One region of the Phyllobacterium sp. SB3 genome, then DNA from elsewhere that is predicted to be linked to it. Evidence: riboswitches for the same ligand, from Rfam matches in the RefSeq annotation. Region 1 holds a riboswitch; each other region holds the start of a gene.
The links. A riboswitch is a leader RNA that binds a small molecule or an ion and turns the genes downstream of it on or off. The one in region 1 is predicted to bind cobalamin.
Positions count from the first base shown of each region.

Region 2: another riboswitch for cobalamin. It lies ahead of fdhA (formaldehyde dehydrogenase, glutathione-independent); the one in region 1 lies ahead of metE (5-methyltetrahydropteroyltriglutamate--homocysteine S-methyltransferase).
Region 3: another riboswitch for cobalamin. It lies ahead of ABKW30_RS12045 (aromatic ring-hydroxylating dioxygenase subunit alpha); the one in region 1 lies ahead of metE (5-methyltetrahydropteroyltriglutamate--homocysteine S-methyltransferase).
Region 4: another riboswitch for cobalamin. It lies ahead of ABKW30_RS14180 (CbtB domain-containing protein); the one in region 1 lies ahead of metE (5-methyltetrahydropteroyltriglutamate--homocysteine S-methyltransferase).

Region 1 is NZ_JBDYKI010000002.1:392,258-396,967, forward strand. Features, by position in the region: gene ABKW30_RS08355 (EAL domain-containing protein) at 1-1,091, opposite strand, end outside; gene ABKW30_RS08360 (molybdopterin-dependent oxidoreductase) at 1,099-1,605, opposite strand; cobalamin riboswitch at 1,807-2,021, shown strand; gene metE (5-methyltetrahydropteroyltriglutamate--homocysteine S-methyltransferase) at 2,148-4,472, shown strand; gene nrdF (class 1b ribonucleoside-diphosphate reductase subunit beta) at 4,569-4,710, opposite strand, start outside.
Region 2 is NZ_JBDYKI010000001.1:713,925-718,634, reverse strand. Features, by position in the region: gene ABKW30_RS03575 (Fe(3+)-siderophore ABC transporter permease) at 1-314, shown strand, start outside; gene fepG (iron-enterobactin ABC transporter permease) at 311-1,348, shown strand; partial or broken gene fdhA (formaldehyde dehydrogenase, glutathione-independent) at 1,398-2,592, opposite strand; cobalamin riboswitch at 2,866-3,069, opposite strand; gene ABKW30_RS03560 (dihydrofolate reductase family protein) at 3,271-3,885, shown strand; gene ABKW30_RS03555 (PepSY domain-containing protein) at 3,999-4,331, shown strand; gene ABKW30_RS03550 (hypothetical protein) at 4,506-4,710, opposite strand, start outside.
Region 3 is NZ_JBDYKI010000003.1:179,982-184,691, forward strand. Features, by position in the region: gene ABKW30_RS12035 (SDR family oxidoreductase) at 1-543, shown strand, start outside; gene ABKW30_RS12040 (L-fuconate dehydratase) at 553-1,830, shown strand; cobalamin riboswitch at 2,024-2,222, shown strand; gene ABKW30_RS12045 (aromatic ring-hydroxylating dioxygenase subunit alpha) at 2,333-3,574, shown strand; gene ABKW30_RS12050 (hybrid-cluster NAD(P)-dependent oxidoreductase) at 3,580-4,665, shown strand; gene ABKW30_RS12055 (LysR family transcriptional regulator) at 4,709-4,710, shown strand, end outside.
Region 4 is NZ_JBDYKI010000003.1:623,492-628,201, reverse strand. Features, by position in the region: gene cobN (cobaltochelatase subunit CobN) at 1-285, opposite strand, end outside; gene cobW (cobalamin biosynthesis protein CobW) at 297-1,349, opposite strand; gene cobU (bifunctional adenosylcobinamide kinase/adenosylcobinamide-phosphate guanylyltransferase) at 1,354-1,878, opposite strand; gene ABKW30_RS14185 (CbtA family protein) at 1,878-2,603, opposite strand; gene ABKW30_RS14180 (CbtB domain-containing protein) at 2,730-2,909, opposite strand; cobalamin riboswitch at 2,958-3,193, opposite strand; gene ABKW30_RS14175 (cobyric acid synthase) at 3,251-4,710, opposite strand, start outside.

The DNA of each region.
Region 1 (4,710 bases):
AAGAGCTCTTCTGTGTCTGGTTCCATTTCCGATATGGCAACGCCGATGCATGTACCAATCTTAATTTCACGCCCGTTTACATGGTAAGGAAAACTGACCTCATTCATTAATCGGTGAGCGAAATCGAAAGCCTGTTTGGCGGCCAAACCAGCGGTCAGAACAGCAAACTCATCACCGCCCAATCGACAGATAAGGCTGCCATTATGGCCTGCCTGTGTGAGCCTGTTTGCAACAGCTTGAAGGAGGCGATCCCCTACATCATGACCCAGCGTGTCGTTCACATCCTTGAACCCATCCAGATCGAGAAGAAGGATAACGGCTGATGGTCCCCCTGCCCTTGCGGACTTCAATCTCGCTTCCAGGTCCTGCCGGAACAGAATACGATTCGGCAGACCGGTAAGGGCATCATGGTGGGCGACATGCTCCAACCGATTGTTCTGAGTTTGCAATTCCTTTGATGTTTGACGGAGTTCATCCGTCAATCGTTGCGTCTTGCGGTGCGCACTATCCAACAAGTTGTTGTGACGAAGCAGCAAGACTACCAGTCCCATTCCACAAAATATCAGCCCGCCAGTAAGCCCAGTATAAATGAGATGGAGCTGTTGCAATTCTGCTTGAGCGGTCGCGATCAATGCAACGTCGAATTCGACCGAAGCAGACGCCAGGGCCGTCATTGATCCATCCAGGGCTGCCATTGACCGGAGCGTTGCCTTGAGTCCATTCGTATCCAGCGCGTCGAACCGCTGATCCAAGGTCTCCAGGACATTACGAAGTTTTACGATGAGTTCACTCCGTTGAATATCCCGTTGGATAAACTCTTCGAGATTACCCTGCTGGAGCAACTCCAGGCGACCCAGCATAATGTCAAGGCGCAGGCGAACCTCATCGCGATCAACGCCTTCCAAGCCGAGTGTATAAGCAGCCAAACGATGTTCTAGTCTCATATACTCGGACACTGTTTGACCAACTGCCCAAGAGTCATTGTAACGCGCGAATTTCTGTAAGGCGGTTTGGCGCTCAGCGATATCGTACGATATGTAGCCCGTCGCTAACATAAAGCAGCAGATGATAATCCCGAGAATCCGTCTCACGTTTGCTTTACTCGACTATCAGCTTGGCAACCTGCCACGCAGAGCGGGTGTAATATGTTTGTGTCTGGAGTTGTGGATCACTGTCGTAGGGATAAACAATAAATAATGGTCCCTTGTCCCGGACAGGCATATAATTGCCATTGCGCTTCATTGCGAGCACGACTTTGAACTTCTTGAAATCTTCCATGGGAATGGTTGTTACATAATCGTTCAAAGCTACGGCTGTAACTTTGGTGCCCGTAGCTCCTAATAGTTCCATGAGTTTATCAAATGGAACACCTTCGAAGCGCATCCGCGACTCGTACCAGGGGGTTGTCGTTTCAATAGTCTGCAGACCGATTCCTTCCAGCATAGCCCGATCGAATTCCGCACTCGATTCATTGTTTTTATTGGTAATATTCCCCGATACTACCAATATCGGCTTACCAGTAGGCTTTGGCAGAGAGCCCGCTCCAGCGCTTGAGACAGACAAGACCAACAAGGTTAGGAAAACAAACAACCTGCGCAAACTCATCGTACATCTCCATGGAAAACTAGAGTCATAAACCAAATTAATTAGGTCGGCATAAAAAAATGAACATAACTTCACATGATCTGCAGATCATATCTGATCGACCTTATTTAAAAACACCCATAAGAGACTTCACCACCCGCTGGAAACACGTAAGGATATAAACATTTCTTTATATCGTCTTGACAACGGCGTTCTCTTGTCCGAAATTAGCGAGGTCATGGTTCTCTGGGCGCCTTCAAGGTTCGCCAGGGCTAAGAGGGAAGCCGGTGCGCGTGATTACGCAATGCCGGAGCTGCCCCCGCAACTGTAAGCGGCGAGCTGTTGTCCATTAGTGTCACTGGGGCGAAAGCCTTGGGAAGACGGGCAAAGGCGACGACCCGCGAGCCAGGAGACCTGCCAAGACAAAAGAACGTCCACGGGCGGGGTGTCCCGGTGTGTCGCAGCAAATGACCGTAGTCGAGCGGTCTATCCCTGCACGCGTCCGCTTGCCCACGCCCCTAACTTATGTCGGGGTTAAAGTTATGTCTGAATCTAAAATTGCTATCGCCACTCTCGGTGTGCCGCGCATCGGCCGGCGACGAGAGCTAAAGTTTGCTCTTGAATCGTATTGGTCCGGCAAATCTTCCGCAACTGAGCTTCTTGCCACTGCAAAAGAGCTGCGCGCTGCCAGTTGGACCGAACAACGCGATCGCGGAATCACCAGGATTCCATCAAACGATTTCTCGCTATACGACCACGTCCTCGATACCGCCATCATGGTCGGTGCGATCCCCGCCGCCTATGGTTGGAAAGGCGGAGAGGTATCTTTGGAGACTTACTTTGCAATGGCTCGCGGCAGCCAGGGACATGCTGCAAATGATTGTGGTCATGCGGGCCACGAGCATGATCACGGGCATGGTGTCACAGCTTTGGAAATGACCAAATGGTTCGACACCAACTATCACTATATGGTGCCGGAACTCGCCGACGATCAAACATTCGTCCTGTCCTCGACGAAGGTTATTGATCATTTCCTCGAAGCTAAGGCCTTGGGCATTCAAACACGTCCAGTCATTCTTGGCCCAGTCACGTTCCTCAAGCTAGCCAAGTCCCATGAAGAAGGCTTCGATCCTATTGCGCTGCTTCAGAAGCTTCTGCCTGTCTATGAAGAACTCCTGCGTAAATTGGCACATGCAGGCGCTGATTGGGTACAAATCGATGAGCCTGCTCTGGTACTCGATCTGGTCCCGAACGAGCGTTACGCATTCAAGTTCGCCTACGACAAACTGACCGCAGCTGCCCCTGAACTGAAAATCCTGCTGGCCACCTACTTCGGTGCACTCGCTGATAACCTGGATACGGCTGTTGCTTTGCCGGTACATGGTTTGCACATCGATTTGGTGCGTGCTCCTGAACAGCTCGGCGATATTGTCGCCAAGGCGAGAAAGGATCAGGTACTGTCACTCGGCGTTATTGACGGCCGAAACATCTGGCGTTCAGATCTCAGCGCTATAGTAGATCGTGTGGAAAAACTCGTTACGGAACGCGGCGCGCATCTTGTAGAAATCGCCCCCTCCTGTTCGCTCCTGCATGTGCCGATAGATCTGGAACTGGAAACAAAACTTGAGAGCGACCTGAAAAGCTGGCTTGCATTTTCCACGCAGAAAATGGATGAACTCTCCATCCTTGGCCGCGCTTTATCCGAAGGAAAAGGCGCTGTTGCAACCGAGTTAAAAACAGCGACAGATGCCATCGCATCGCGCCGTGCATCGCCCAAGGTTCATGATCCGCTGGTTGAAGGCCGCATCGCGGGGATCGGTGACGCCCTGAAAAAGCGCAAAAGCTTGTTCTGGCAACGCCAAAAACTTCAGGGCGACAAGCTGGGCCTACCGGCATTCCCGACCACAACCATCGGTTCTTTCCCGCAGACGCCGGAAGTCCGCAAGGCTCGCTCATCACATGCCAAGGGTGAGATCACTTATATTGAGTATGAAGGTTTTCTTCGACAGGAGACCGAAGCTGCCATCCGCTGGCAGGAAGAGATCGGCCTTGATGTGCTTGTTCACGGCGAATTCGAGCGCAATGACATGGTTCAATATTTCGGTGAACAACTCTCAGGATTTGCCTTCACTCAACACGCCTGGGTGCAAAGCTATGGTTCCCGCTATGTGCGTCCACCCATCATCTTCGGTGACGTCTCCCGCCCACGCCCGATGACAGTGGGTTGGTGGAAATATGCGCAGTCCCTGACAGACAAGCCCGTCAAAGGCATGCTTACGGGCCCGGTGACAATCCTCAACTGGTCCTTTGTCCGCGATGATCTTCCTCGCTCCGCAACATGCCGTCAGATCGCGCTCGCTATCCGTGACGAAGTCACTGACCTGGAAAAGGCTGGCGCGGCAATGATCCAGATTGATGAAGCGGCGCTTAGAGAAGGCCTGCCGCTTCGCAAAGCTGACTGGAAAACCTATCTCGATTGGGCCGTGGAAAGCTTCCGCTTGTGCTCAACTGGTGTCGCCGATGAAACGCAGATCCACACCCATATGTGTTACTCCGAGTTCAACGATATCATCGACGCCATCGCTGCAATGGACGCAGACGTGATTTCCATCGAAACCTCACGCTCGAAGATGGAACTTCTGGACGCCTTCAAAACCTACAAATATCCGAACGAGATCGGGCCTGGCGTTTACGACATCCATTCACCGCGAGTGCCGGAAGTTGCTGAGATGACCGAACTCTTGGCGCTGGCACGCAAGCGGCTGACCGACGGACAGCTTTGGGTCAATCCAGATTGTGGCCTAAAAACCCGCAAGTGGGAAGAAGTACGCCCAGCGCTTGTTAATATGGTTTCAGCAGCAAAAGAACTGCGAGCTTTGGCCGTTTAAAATAATGGGAGCCGTCGATTTTCGGCGGCTCCTCTCTTGGATCATCTTCGCACACCGTCTTGGCGTCACGCCATTGATAATTTGGTCTGCGCGATTCTAAAAATCCCAATCTTCATCCTCTGTGGCAATCGCTTTGCCGATAACATAGGAGGAGCCGGAACCTGAAAAGAAGTCATGGTTTTCGTCAGCGTTCGGAGACAGGGCCGACAGGATCGCCGGATTTACCTTGCAGGCTTCA
Region 2 (4,710 bases), on a different contig from region 1:
CCTTGAAGACCCAGACTGCAACACTCCTGACCGTAGCGCTTTTGTCCGGCACAGTGACCGCAGTTGCTGGCCCAATCGGTTTCGTCGGGTTGATGATTCCCTATATCGCGCGCTGGGCTGTAGGCCCCGATCTACGCTGGATGCTGCCGTTTTCGTTCCTCTATGCCCCAATTCTTCTCCTATGTTCCGACATCGCAGGACGCCTGATCGTAGCTGGAGAACTGCGTGTTTCCATAGTCACAGCCTTCATAGGTGCGCCTGTTCTTATCCTGTTGGCACGTGGAAACAGCACCGCACGGACAGCACTGCAGTGACGTCGTTGAACCGAACCATCCTTCTTGGCAACATAGACGGACGCATCAATCTGCGCTTGCAATTGCGGCACGTCATCGTTTCGGTTCTGCTTGCCGTCATGGCACTGATTCTCGCCGTTTTTGTACTTGGGCTTGGAACGTTACCTCTCTCTTTTGCCGACACCCTTTCCGCTCTAAGCGGTCGCGCCAATCCACGTACCGCCATGATCGTGCTGGACTGGCGCCTGCCGCGCATCACCATGGCGCTGATCCTTGGGGCGGCGCTAGGGATGAGCGGTGCGATATTTCAATCGCTCATCCGCAATCCGCTCGGCAGCCCGGATATCATCGGCTTTAACACCGGTGCCTATACGGGTGTTCTTATCACTATTGTCCTGTTTCACGGCGATCACGTGATGATTACGTTGGGCGCTCTTGGCGGTGGACTTTTAACGGCGGTGATCGTCTATCTGCTCAGTTGGCGGCAAGGCATTCAGGGCTTCCGGCTCATCATGATCGGTATCGCTGTCAGCGCGATGCTGACTGCATTCAATATGTGGCTGATGATAACCGGCAGTCTTGAAACAGTCATGAGCGCGGCCCTCTGGGGTGCCGGTTCATTGAATGGCATGACCTGGGCCCGCGCTATACCTTCTGCGATCGCTTGCACGCTTGGCATGTGCTTGTGTCTTGGTCTGGCACGCCGTGTGCGAATGATGGAGATGGGGGACGATATGGCCGGGGCTCTCGGCCTGTCTGTGGGTTCAACGCGTCTTTGGCTGATGATAGTGGGCGTAATGTTGGTTGCGGCTGCAACTGCTGCTACAGGCCCAGTGGTCTTCATCGCCCTTGCTGCCCCGCAGATTGCGCAGCGCCTTTGCCGGACGCGATCCATGACGCTTGCTGCTTCAGCCTGTACTGGCGCCGTACTTTTGCTTGGAGCCGATGCTGTTGCGCAGCACCTGTTCAGTCCATTCAGCCTGCCCGTCGGAATTGTCACCGTCAGCATAGGCGGGCTTTACATGCTCTGGCTGCTGGTCCGTGATGCGTCATAAAAAAAGCCCGCTCCAATCGGAGCGGGCCACGACATGAGCTTGGGAGGCTCTATGCTGCCTGACCGAGAGCGCCGTGCGGGTCGAGCACGAATTTCTGTGCTGCGCCCTTATCGAAGCTTTCATAGCCCTGTTCTGCTTCTTCCAGCGAGATGATCTTCGCATTGACGATATCGGCAATGGGCAGGCGGTCATAAAGGATAGCCTGCATAAGCTGGCGATTATATTTCAACACCGGGGTCTGGCCTGTGTGAAAGGATTGCGCCTTCGCCCAACCAAGGCCGAAACGCAGTGAGAGATTGCCATGCTTGGCGGCACTGTCCACCGCGCCCGGGTCTTCTGTCACATAAAGCCCCGGAATGCCGATGGAACCTGCCGCGCGCGTGATCTCCATCATCTGATTGAGTACCACCGCAGGCTGCTCGCCGCCACCATGTCCACGAGCCTCAAAGCCCACGGCATCAATGGCGCTGTCCACCTCGTTGCTGCCAGTCACCTGCGCAATCATATCACCGAGGCGATCACTGGCTGAAAGGTCTATTGGCTCAAAACCGACTTTGGCCGCATGAGCCAGTCGTTCCTTGTTGAAATCGCCAATCATGACGACCGCAGCGCCTAGAATGCGCGCCGAAGCGGCTGCGGCCAGACCAACTGGCCCTGCACCCGCGACATAAACCACCGAACCGACACCCACCCCGGCTTTCACAGCCCCATGGAAGCCTGTCGGCAGAATATCCGAAAGCATGGTGAGATCACGCATCTTTGCCATGGCACGGTCACGGTCAGGAATCTTCAGAAGGTTGAAATCCGCGTAAGGCACAGTGACATAGCGAGCCTGCCCGCCAATCCATCCACCCATATCGACATAGCCATAGGCACCACCCGCACGCGCCGGATTGACTGTAAGGCAGACACCCACCCGTGTCCTGCGATTTGCAAGTGCGGCAGCGGCCGCAGGCGACATTGAACGGAACCGAAACAATATCGCCGACGCACAGCATCTCGACGTCGCTTCCCTTTTCGATGATTTCGCCAGTGATCTCATGGCCAAGCACCAGGCCGGGCTCCGCCGTGGTGCGGCCACGAACCATATGCTGGTCGGAGCCGCAAATATTGGTCGATAGCACCTTGAGGATAACAGCATGGCCAATTGCGCGTCCGTCCGGCGCCTCCAGTCTTGGATCGGCAATGTCCTGCACCTCTACCCTGCCGGGGCCGACATAGACCACGCCTCTGTTCTTGCTCATTACGGTATCCTCCCTTGGATTGTACTTGCACGATGGACTTAAGTGGAAATCAGGACAGACCGTCCCGTCTGTGGTTCGAACTCAGATCCTGTCGTGACGTCTATAGCGCTCCTCGCCGTCACGACTTCGAATGTGTTGCGAAGATCGCGCGAACGCGACCTTCGCAGGCCCGACCTTTCTGGGTGGAAAACTTAAAGAGAGTAGCACTGCGTTTGATAGGCCAGGAGGGGCTTCGCAAGGCTATTATCCCTTTGATTGCCCACCGCAATCAGTCGAGTCATCTCAGCTCATGGCTGGTTTCCGGGCTTCGAAGCTGTCCTACTCGACTCTTCCGGCACCTTCCCGGCCTCAAGAGGCCAGTGGTGATCCGCCGGAAATTACGCTTCGCTACCGTTGCGGGGGCAGCGCTGGACTTAAGACCAGCTTCCCAATTATCAGCCCCGTCACCGAAGCAGCACCGTGAGTATGATGATTTAAGCATCAATTGACACAAAGAAGTGCGTGGATTGCGACCTTCCGACAGCACAGGCGCGACAGTGTGATATCTCCGAACACAACCGGTTTCCGGGTATGTGGGAGGCCTGATCACTTTCAGTCCAGAAAAAATCGAGGGTGGTGTCGGCAAGGTCGAGGCTCGTTCGTCCTAGTTGCATACTAACCAAACAGAGGAACTTCGGAATGCGAAAGATCATTGCAACAACCTTCCTTTCCCTTGACGGCATTATGCAAGCGCCGGGTGGCCCTCAGGAGGACACGGATGGCGGCTTTAAATATGGCGGCTGGACATTTCACTACTGGGACGAAGTGATGGGAGAGGTCATGAGCAAAGGCATGAGTACGCCTTTCGATCTTCTGCTCGGTCGTAGAACCTACGATATATTTGCAGATCACTGGCCTCGTGCTGAGAAGGGCGACCCGATTGCTGACAAGTTCAACGCAGCCACCAAATATGTTGCGACCTCTTCACCGAACACGGTGAACTGGGAGAATACCGTGACCTTAGGTGCAGATGTTCCCGGGGCAGTGCGCAAACTCAGCCAGTCCGATGGCCCGGATTTGCTCATTCAAGGCAGCAGCCAACTCATCCATGTCTTGCTTGCCAATAATCTCATCGATGAACTCAACCTGTGGGTTTTCCCGCTTGTACTTGGCAAGGGCAAAGCCTTCTTTAGCGGAGATGCGAAACCCGGCGCACTTACTCTCGTCAATTCAAGAGCCTCCACGACGGGCGTAGTGATGAATACCTATCACAAGGCTGGAGAAATCAAGACAGGTTCGTTCGCGCTGGAATAGCCAGCTTCTGGCGAAGGCTGGAATGCGAAACATCATGAAGGGAACGCTATCGCCTACGATGCGTTCTCTTCAACATGGCCGGGGAATTGATTGCTACTCGGAAGGAGAAAGCCATGTTGAAGAAGTTTATTATTATCGGTGCCGCATCTCTTATGGCACTCACCGCAGTGCCACAGAGTTTCGCTCAAACCATTCAGTTAGGCCCCAATGGCGTGCGTCTGGTCGAACCGGAACGTATGGATCGCCGTGATCGCAGAGAACGGGATCGCCGCGATGAGATCAGCGAGCGCCAAGCGGTGCGCATAGCGAAAAGTGAAGGCGTACGAACGGTCGATGATGTCAGAAAAACACGTTCCCGTTATGTAATCGAAGGCTTGGATCGGCGTGGTAATGACATAGAAGTCAGCATTGATCGCCGCAATGGAGATGTCATATCCGTTAATTGACACCTCACTGAAAGCGCATTGACAGACAAAGGGTCAACGGGCCCTTTGTCTGGGTGCCGCATGGCCTGCCCTATTTGGTTAACGATCATGCGGAGCTGAAACACCAATACGAAGTGAAGCTGCCCCCTGATGCGTATCAATGATTAATCCTTACGATTTAGCTCTTTGGCAAAGTTATTTGGGTTCAATATTGCTTGCATTGTAGCCGATCAAAATCTCCATTTCAAAAAGTCCTAACAATATCAATTTGTTGAGCAACCTGTCGTTGCAAACAATCAATCCAAAAACCATTCCAATAGTGGTTGGAGAAGCAATTTGGGAACCTTGGGATTGCATCATCCTATTGTGGGAATGCGAAAGCTCAAATTTTAACCATATA
Region 3 (4,710 bases), on a different contig from region 1:
GAGGTCACGCAGGTGATTGGCGAGATCGGGGCAATCGACGTGCTTTTCAATTGCGCGGGTTTTGTCCATGGCGGCTCGATTCTCGATATGCCGGATGCCGATCTTGAGTTTGCGCTTGATCTCAATGTGCGCGCCATGATCCGCACGATCCGCGCTGTGCTGCCGGGGATGATCGAACGCAAGGAAGGCGCTATCGTCAATATGTCTTCAGTCGCCAGCAGCGTGAAGGGGGTGCCAAACCGCTTTGCTTACGGGGTGACCAAGGCGGCCGTCTTGGGGATAACCAAATCGGTAGCTGCCGACTACATTACCCAGGGTATTCGCTGCAATGCGATTTGCCCCGGCACGGTGGAAAGCCCTTCGCTTGAGCAACGTATGCGGGCTGGCGGCGATTACGAAGCGACCCGTGCGACCTTTATCGCGCGCCAGCCTATGGGGCGTTTGGGTCTGCCGGAAGAAATTGCCGATCTTGCTGTTTACCTTGCGGGTGCGACCTACACGACGGGACAAGCCTACAATATCGATGGCGGCTGGACAGTTTAGGAAAGACCGATGACCCGCATTACTGATCTTCGCGTATTCGACATCCGTTTTCCTACATCGCAAAGTCTGGATGGTTCGGATGCGATGAATCCTGATCCCGATTACTCAGCTGCCTATGTGGTGCTGGATACGGATGCCGGGCTTTCCGGTCATGGGCTGACCTTTACCATCGGTCGCGGCAATGAAATTTGCTGTTTGGCAATCGAGGCGATGAAACATCTTGTCGTTGGCCTTGAACTGGACTGGGTAAAGGAAAATCCCGGCAGGTTCTGGCATTTCATCACCGGCGATAGCCAGCTACGCTGGATCGGGCCCGATAAGGGTGCAATGCATCTGGCGACGGGCGCAGTGGTCAACGCCGTATGGGATTTGCTGGCCAAGGAAGCAAAGAAACCAGTCTGGCAGCTTGTCGGTGAGATGACGCCGGAGGAAATCGTCAACATCGTTGACTTCCGCTACCTGACTGACGTTTTGACCCGTGAAGAAGCTCTGGAAATTCTGCATAAGGCAGAAACCGGCAAGAAAGAGCGTATCGAAACGCTCAAGGCTGAGGGTTATGCCTGCTACACGACTTCGGCAGGTTGGCTCGGCTATTCGGATGAAAAGCTGCGACGTCTCTGTCAGGAAGCTATCGATGCGGGTTTCAATCACGTCAAGATGAAGGTCGGGCGTGATCTTGATGACGATATCCGGCGCCTCACCATCGCGCGTGAGGTCATCGGCCCGGATCGTATTTTGATGATTGATGCCAATCAGGTCTGGGAAGTGAATGAGGCGATTGACTGGGTGAACAAGCTCGCCTTCGTCAAGCCATTCTTCATTGAGGAACCGACAAGCCCTGATGATGTGGCGGGACATCGCAAAATTCGCAAAGCTATCCATCCGGTCAAGGTTGCGACAGGCGAGATGTGCCAGAACCGTATCATGTTCAAGCAGTTCATTGCGGAAGGTGCCATTGATGTGGTGCAGATCGACAGCTGCCGCATGGGTGGGTTGAACGAAGTGCTGGCCGTGTTGCTCATTGCGGCAAAATACAATCTGCCTGTCTGGCCGCATGCGGGCGGTGTGGGCCTATGCGAATATGTGCAGCATCTGTCGATGATTGATTATATTGCCGTTTCCGGAACGAAAGAGGGAAGGGTGATTGAATATGTCGATCATCTCCACGAACATTTTGTCGATCCCTGCAACATTCAGAATGCGGCCTATATGCCACCTTCACTGCCAGGCTTCTCGATCGAGATGAAGCCCGAATCGATCAAACAATATCTGCATCGCGATCTATAACCGTGTTTTCTGCTCAACCATCGCTTCGGCGATGGTTGCTGCCAGTGAATTTCAGGTCGCAATTGGCGTATCCAATCAAGGTTGTGGACAAGCTGCGCCGTTCTGGCACATCAGAACCTGCGCCATTTTGGCCGTGTCGTCTTGTGTAAATGCGATGTCGTTTCCGCACCTATTCTTTTTTTCAAGCGAGTGCTTTTATCAGGCTACTTGAGGTGCCGCTTTCTAGGGAAGGTGGAGAATTGGGAAGCCGGTTTAATCCCGGCGCTGCCCCCGCAACGGTAGTGGAGTGAAACGCGGCAAAATAGCCACTGGAACAGGTTTCCGGGAAGGCGCCGTGAAACCCTTTAGGGAACTCCAGAGCCCGGAAACCAGCCACAAGCGATAACACCGACTGATCGCGGTGGGCGATCAAGGAGCATTGTTTTGTATGGGTAGCCATACAGGCGGTCTTCTCCGTCACCACCAGTCAGTTCTTTCGCAAATGAGATGGCGAGGACACGACATGGACGCACATAGTGAACTGCTCCGGAATTTGAAACACCGGAAACCGGGCTACGGCCTAGAGCAGGCTTTTTATTCCGATCCGGACTATTTCCGGTTGGATATGGAGAATATCTTTTATCGCGATTGGCTCTTCATCGGCCATGACTGCGAAGTGGCGCGACCTGGCAATTATTTCACCGTGCAGATTGGCGATTATCCGGTTGTTATCGTCCGTGACCGTGAAAAGAAAATCCGGGCTTTCCACAATTCATGCCGTCATCGCGGTTCGCGCGTTTGCGCCTCAGAGCGAGGCAGCTCGGCAAAGCTTGTTTGCCCCTACCACCAGTGGACTTACGAACTGGATGGCCGGCTGTTGTTCGCGCGCCAGATGGGCGATGATTTTGATGCCAGCCAGCACAGCCTGAAGACAGTGCATTGCGAAAGCATCGGCGGTTACATTTTCATTTGCCTTGCTCCGATAGCACCGGATTTTGCAGCAACACGCGCGTTGATTGAGCCTTATCTCGCTCCGCATCGTCTTGGCGAAACCAAAGTCGCCTTCCAAAGCTCCATCGTCGAAAAGGGAAATTGGAAGCTGGTTTGGGAAAATAACCGCGAGTGCTATCATTGTGCCGCAAATCATCCTGAACTCTGCAAAACCTTTCCGGAAGCGCCAAGCGTGACCGGCGTTCAGGGTTCCAAGGATGATCCGGAAATCGTGGCGCACTGGGACAAGTGCGAAGCGGCCGGTCTGCCAAGTGTATTCCGTATTGATGAAAATGGTCAGTTCCGTGCAACGCGCGTGCCGCTGCTGCACGAATCCGAAAGCTACACCATGTCAGGCAAACGCGCTGTCGCGCGTCAGCTCAGCGATGATGTGAGCACACGGCAAATCGGTTCACTGCTGCTTTACCACTACCCGACAACATGGAACCACATTCTGGGTGATCACGCGATTTCCTTCCGGGTTCTCCCGCTGAGCCCCACCGAAACGCAGGTAACGACCAAGTGGCTGGTGCATAAGGATGCTGTCGAAGGCGTCGATTATACCATCGATGAACTGACACATGTTTGGCTCGAAACCAATGATCAGGATCGCCAGATCGTGGAGGAAAATGCCTTTGGCATCCGTTCACCTGCCTATGAGCCGGGCCCATATTCGGTCGAGCATGAAGGCGGCGTACTGCAGTTCCTCGAATGGTATTCCAACACCATGGAAACACGTCTCGACGGCGGCAAGCGACTGAGCAAGGTAGCATAGTGAATATGGGCATTCCTCAAAAATACCCGCATCTCGATCAGATGCAGCCATGGAACGACCGGCTGCATCTGCTGGAGTGCCTGTCAGTCATTGAGGAAGCGCCCAATGTGAAGACCTTCACATTCCGTTCAGACAATCAGAACTGGTTCCGGTATGAGCCGGGCCAGTTCATGACTTTCGAGCTTGGTACACAACCGGAAGCGGTCTTGCGTACCTATACGCTGTCTTCCAGCCCTTCGCGTCCATTCACGATTGCCATAACTGTCAAGGCGCAGGATAGCAGCATCGGTACACGCTGGATGCTGGACAATCTCACACCTGGTGCAAGGCTGAAAGCCTTTGGCCCACTGGGTGACTTCTCCATCTCGAAGCACCCCGGTGACAAATATCTGTTCATTTCGGCGGGCTCAGGCATAACGCCGATGATGTCGATGACGCGTTGGATGCAGGATTGCGCGCCGCAAAGCGATATCAGTTTTGTCAGCTGCGCACGCCGTCCAAGCGACATCATTTTTCGCAAGGAGTTGGAGTATCTGACGAGTTGCATGCCCAATCTCAAGCTGTCGTTTCTGATCAAGGAACATGAAATGGGTCAGCTTTGGACTGGAATCCGGGGCAGGCTGGAAGCACCGAAGCTTTCGCTGCTGTCGCCAGACTTTAAAGAGCGCACGATCTTCTGCTGCGGACCCGACGGTTTTATGCGCGATGTTCGCACGATGCTTGAAGATTCGGGCTTCGATATGGCCAATTATCATCAGGAAAGCTTTGGTTCTGCTGCTGAACCTGTTCTGCCGTTGATGGACGAAATTTCGACCGACGTTGCTGAAGCTGCATCTGTCGTGACATTCTCGATGTCCGGTAAAGACGTGCCTTGCGTGGCAGGCGATACGATATTGAAGGCAGCGCGTGGTGCCGGCATTCGCATTGCTGCGGCCTGCGAGTCCGGCCTATGTGGCACCTGCAAGATCATGAAGATTTCCGGCAGTGTCGACATGAACCATAATGGTGGCATTCTCGATGAGGAAATCGATGAGGGCTATATTTTGGCCTGCTGTTCCAAGCCTTTGAGCAATGTCGAAGTGGAAGCATGACTATCGTTTAACGTGATGCTCATGCTGTGCTATTATTCAGTGCAT
Region 4 (4,710 bases), on a different contig from region 1:
CCCATAGGGCCAGTAGCTCTCGCCACCGATGATCCTGACAACTATGAGCTTGGAGTGCTGCGCTGTCCGCTCAACATAGGCGTCAACCGACATGGGATGAGCAAGAGCCATCATATTAGCCAGACGCAACGACATGCCATTTGTAGCTCGCCGTTGAGCCATACCCAAACTTGCAAGCTCGGTGTCCGCAGCAGAAAGAAACAACACATCTCCTGGCGTCTGGCCGAGGTCGATAGCCTCAGTACCTTCAGCGATCGTGCCTTTTTGGGCAAGCAGGAGATGCATTCAATTTCCGATCAGGCAGCAGCAGCATTAACAGCAGATGTAATTGCTGTAGAATCTATATCATGCAGACCAATCACAACCAGCCGTGTCTGGCGTTCTTCACCCGGATTCCAGCTTCGGTCAAAATAGTGCTCGATGCGCGAGCCGACAGCTTGAACTACAAGTCGCATTGGTTTTCCGGGTACATCGACAAAACCTTTGAGCCGCAGGATGTCATGATCAACGATCACACGCTTCAGCTTCTCGACAAACGATTTTGGCTCGGTGATAGGACCCAGACCAACGACAAAGCTCTCAAACTCGTCGTGATCATGCTCTTCACCTGCCTCATGCTCCATCTCATGATGAGATTTCCGGTTGGCAATATCTTCCTCGGTTCCGATACCGAGGCCAAGCAAAAGTTCATTGCTGAGTTTACCAAAACTTGCCGAAACCATGTTGAGCGAGCGTGACGAGCGACTTTGCACATCACTTTTAACGCCAGCAAGCTGTGCATCGTCAATAAGGTCGGTTTTATTCAGAACGACGAGATCGGCAGCGCGTATTTGGTCCTCGAACAATTCCTCAAGCGGGCTTTCGTGATCAAGCGACTCATCCTGCTCGCGCTGAGCGTCGACCTTGTCATGATCATCAGCAAAACGGCCTTCCGAAACAGCAGCAGCATCAATAACTGTCACCACACCGTCGACGGTAACCTGTGTCTTGATTTCCGGCCAGTTGAACGCTGCGACAAGTGGCTGAGGTAACGCAAGACCGGACGTCTCGATGACAATGTGGTCGAAGCGTTCAGGCCGGTCCAGAAGCTTGGTCATGGTCGGGATAAAATCATCGGCCACCGTGCAGCAGATGCATCCATTGTTCAGTTCGATCATATCTTCATCGCGGCAGGCTTCGATACCACAGCCTTTGAGCAGATTGCCATCGACGCCAAGATCACCAAATTCGTTGATGATCAGCGCAATGCGCTTTCCATTGGCATTTTCGAGCAGGTTGCGGATCATCGTCGTCTTGCCCGAACCGAGAAAGCCAGTGATGACTGTTGCCGGAATCTTGTGACCCTGCATTTTGTTATCCCTTCATTTTGAGTGGCAGTCCTGCTGCCACGAAATAGACTGTTGCCGCAGCAGTTGCCACGGCTTGATGCAACCGGCCTGCATGATCGCGAAATTCACGCGCCATGCGATTTTCCGGTACAATTCCGAGTCCGACTTCGTTGGAAACCAATATTACGGCTCCGGAAAGATTACTCAGCATATTTGTGAGGCGCGCCACTTCGATATCAATGTCCCGTTCGGCAATCATCAGATTGGTCAGCCATAATGTCAGGCAGTCAACGAGAACCGCTTTTTCACTGCCTGCCAAACTCTTCAACTTCGCCGCCAGATCTATTGGCTCTTCAACTGTTACCCATTGAGATCCCCGCCGCGCCTTGTGATGTGCGATACGCGTCGACATTTCATCATCCCATGCCCTGCCTGTGGCAAGATAGATCGCATCCAGTTTGGACGCTTCTACCAAGCCTTCCGCAAAGGAGGATTTACCGGAACGCGCGCCTCCAAGAATAAAGGTGACTCCGCGTTCCAGCACATGCATCAGGCGTCAAGCTCCGATGAGGCATAATTCTGGATTGCCCAACCCAGCGCAGTTCCGAGCACAACCCAGAAGAAGAGATTGGTTGTGAGGGTTGAAACTGCAAATTCCGAAGCAAGTGTTGGAGGAACAGCCGAAGTCAAATCTCCAGCCTCTGGCGCACCATAAACATGTGGAGCGACGATCAGCACAACACCCAGGATTCTTGCCCATACTTGCTCGCGAAGAACGATCAAGTAAACACCGCTGGCCGTTAGAACCACCGTTATCAACCACCATGCTTGGCGTGTGGCCAAATCTGCTGCCGGCATCGCTGGCAATTCCGGTGCGAGGCTAAATGCTGGTGCGAAATTGAAGATGAAAAAACCGGCAAGCCCCCAATAGATGCCGTTTTGTAGTGTGATGCGACGGCCAAGAAAAAGTGCTGCTGCACCGGTAATCAACGCAAACCCTGCTCCAGCAACGAGGTTAATCAGCAATGTGTTACCAAAACGGCCAAATGGCAGTTCAGGGCCTGCTTCTTCCTCGTGCTCGTGCGCTGCTACCGCTGCTGGAGCGCTTTCTGTGGTAGCGGCTGGAGCATCATGAGAATGACCTTCCCCGCCAGCATTTTCATACTCCTCAGCATGCAGAATAAGCGGCACATTTTTTACATACATTGCCGGTGTCAAAAGAATACCTGCAAACAGACCGGCTACAATCGTAGCCAAAAGATACTTTACCAACATGGATTAGCTCCCCCAATCTCTAAAAGCGAGACGCCGGGCACCTGAACAGGCCCCGGACCAAACAAACTACAATTTTTCAATGCATAAGACCCTTTAGCTGATTCAATCACTCAGCTAATTGAAGACTCAGTGGCAGGGAAATCCATATGAATGGCGGGTGTCGTGCGCAGTGTCGTGCAGCGTTTCGGAATGCGAAAGACCAACGCCATAAATAATGAATACGCCGAGCAGCAATGAAACCACAGCAGTCGTCAAACGGGATGCGAGCGGGAGAGAAATCGTATTTGAAGTACGAGTGGTAGCCATAACAACCTCCGTGCAGGGCCAGAAGGGACAATCCCCTTCGGTTTTGGGCACTATTACCCTATGACTGGCAGGTCTCCTGGCTCGCGGATCGCCAGATAAATGCCGCCTTCCCGGTTTCCCAGTGACCGCCTTCGGCTTTCGCCTCCAGCATTGGCATTCATCCTAACCGCTCTACAGTCGCGGGGTCGGCTGCGGTAGGATCGCCCTGATGGGTACGACCGTCGCATTCCCTTTTGATCCCTTAGCCTTTGGCCAATTCGGGAACCAATCATCTACTCAACGTTATTCACCAAGCGCCAGAAAAGTCAAACGAATCTGCGACACCTTCAACGCTGGCCACGTCAGCGCGCATGTTTAAGTGCAAACAGTGCCTCAATGTCCAGAACAGACTCCAGCTGCGCTGCAATGGCATCAAGCGCCGCATCTACCCCCGCATGATAATTGACCGTACTGGCAGAGATTCCCATGGACTGCAAAAATGCGGCCCGGAACCCGTCGGTGTTGAACAGACCGTGCATGTAAGTGCCAAAAACTTTGCCGTCAGCGGATATTGCACCATCGGCTACGCCATTAATATTCACCGCCGGACGAATGCAATCCGGGCCATCTGTCCGGCCAAGATGAATCTCATAACCATTCAAAGGCAAATCGAACTGCAACGAATGTGCTTGGACATTACGTACGGTCTTTTCCGGCTCCATTATCGTATCGATATCGAGATAACCCAAGCCTTCGATTCTTCTAACATTTCCTTCGATTCCTTGAGGGTCAGAGACGGTTTTGCCAAGCATCTGGTATCCCCCGCAGATACCGACAATATGGCCGCCACGACGCCTGTGCAGATCAAGATCACGATCCCAGCCATTTTCGCGAAACCGCTGCAAATCTCCAATCGTTGATTTGGAGCCGGGAATGATGACCAGCCCTGCGTCAGCAGGCAATTTTTCACCGCTTTTGACCATGACAACATCAACCTGCGGCTCGGCCAAAAGCGGATCGAAATCGTCAAAATTCGCAATACGATCAAGTACAGGTATTGCAATTTTTAGTGCCCGCCCTTGTCCTTCAACCAGCCGGTCCAGTACGACTGAATCTTCCGCTGGAAGACGTGACGCATCCTTCAACCAAGGAACAACACCGAAGGATTGCCAGCCTGTAAATTGCGTAATGGCCTTCAAACCCTCATCGAACAACGACACGTCGCCTCGAAACTTGTTGATGAGAAAACCAGAGATCATACTGCGATCTTCCGGAGAGAGAATCGTGTGTGTGCCAACGATTGAAGCGATCACACCGCCTCGATCTATATCGCCTACAAGAACAACTGGCACATTTGCTTTAATCGCAAACCCCATATTGGCGATATCACCCGCCCGCAGATTGATCTCTGCAGGTGAACCGGCACCTTCTACGATGACTATATCAGCGTCAGCGCGCACAATATCCCATGACTCCATGACCGCATTGAGCAATTGGACTTTGAGTTTTTGATAGTCTCGACCCTTGGCTTCACCCCAGACTTTGCCTTGCACGATGATTTGGCTGCCTGTTTCTGATTGAGGTTTCAATAAAACAGGATTCATGTGAACAGACGACGGCACACCAGACGCTAGAGCCTGCAACCATTGAGCTCGGCCAATTTCACCGCCATCGTCACTAACGGCTGCATTATTTGACATATTTTGTGGCTTGAAAGGTACAACCCTCAAGTTGCGATTACGCGCCAACCGGCACAAACCCGCCACAAGAACGGATTTACCAACGTCAGAGCCTGTTCCTTGCAACATGATTGCGTGTGTCA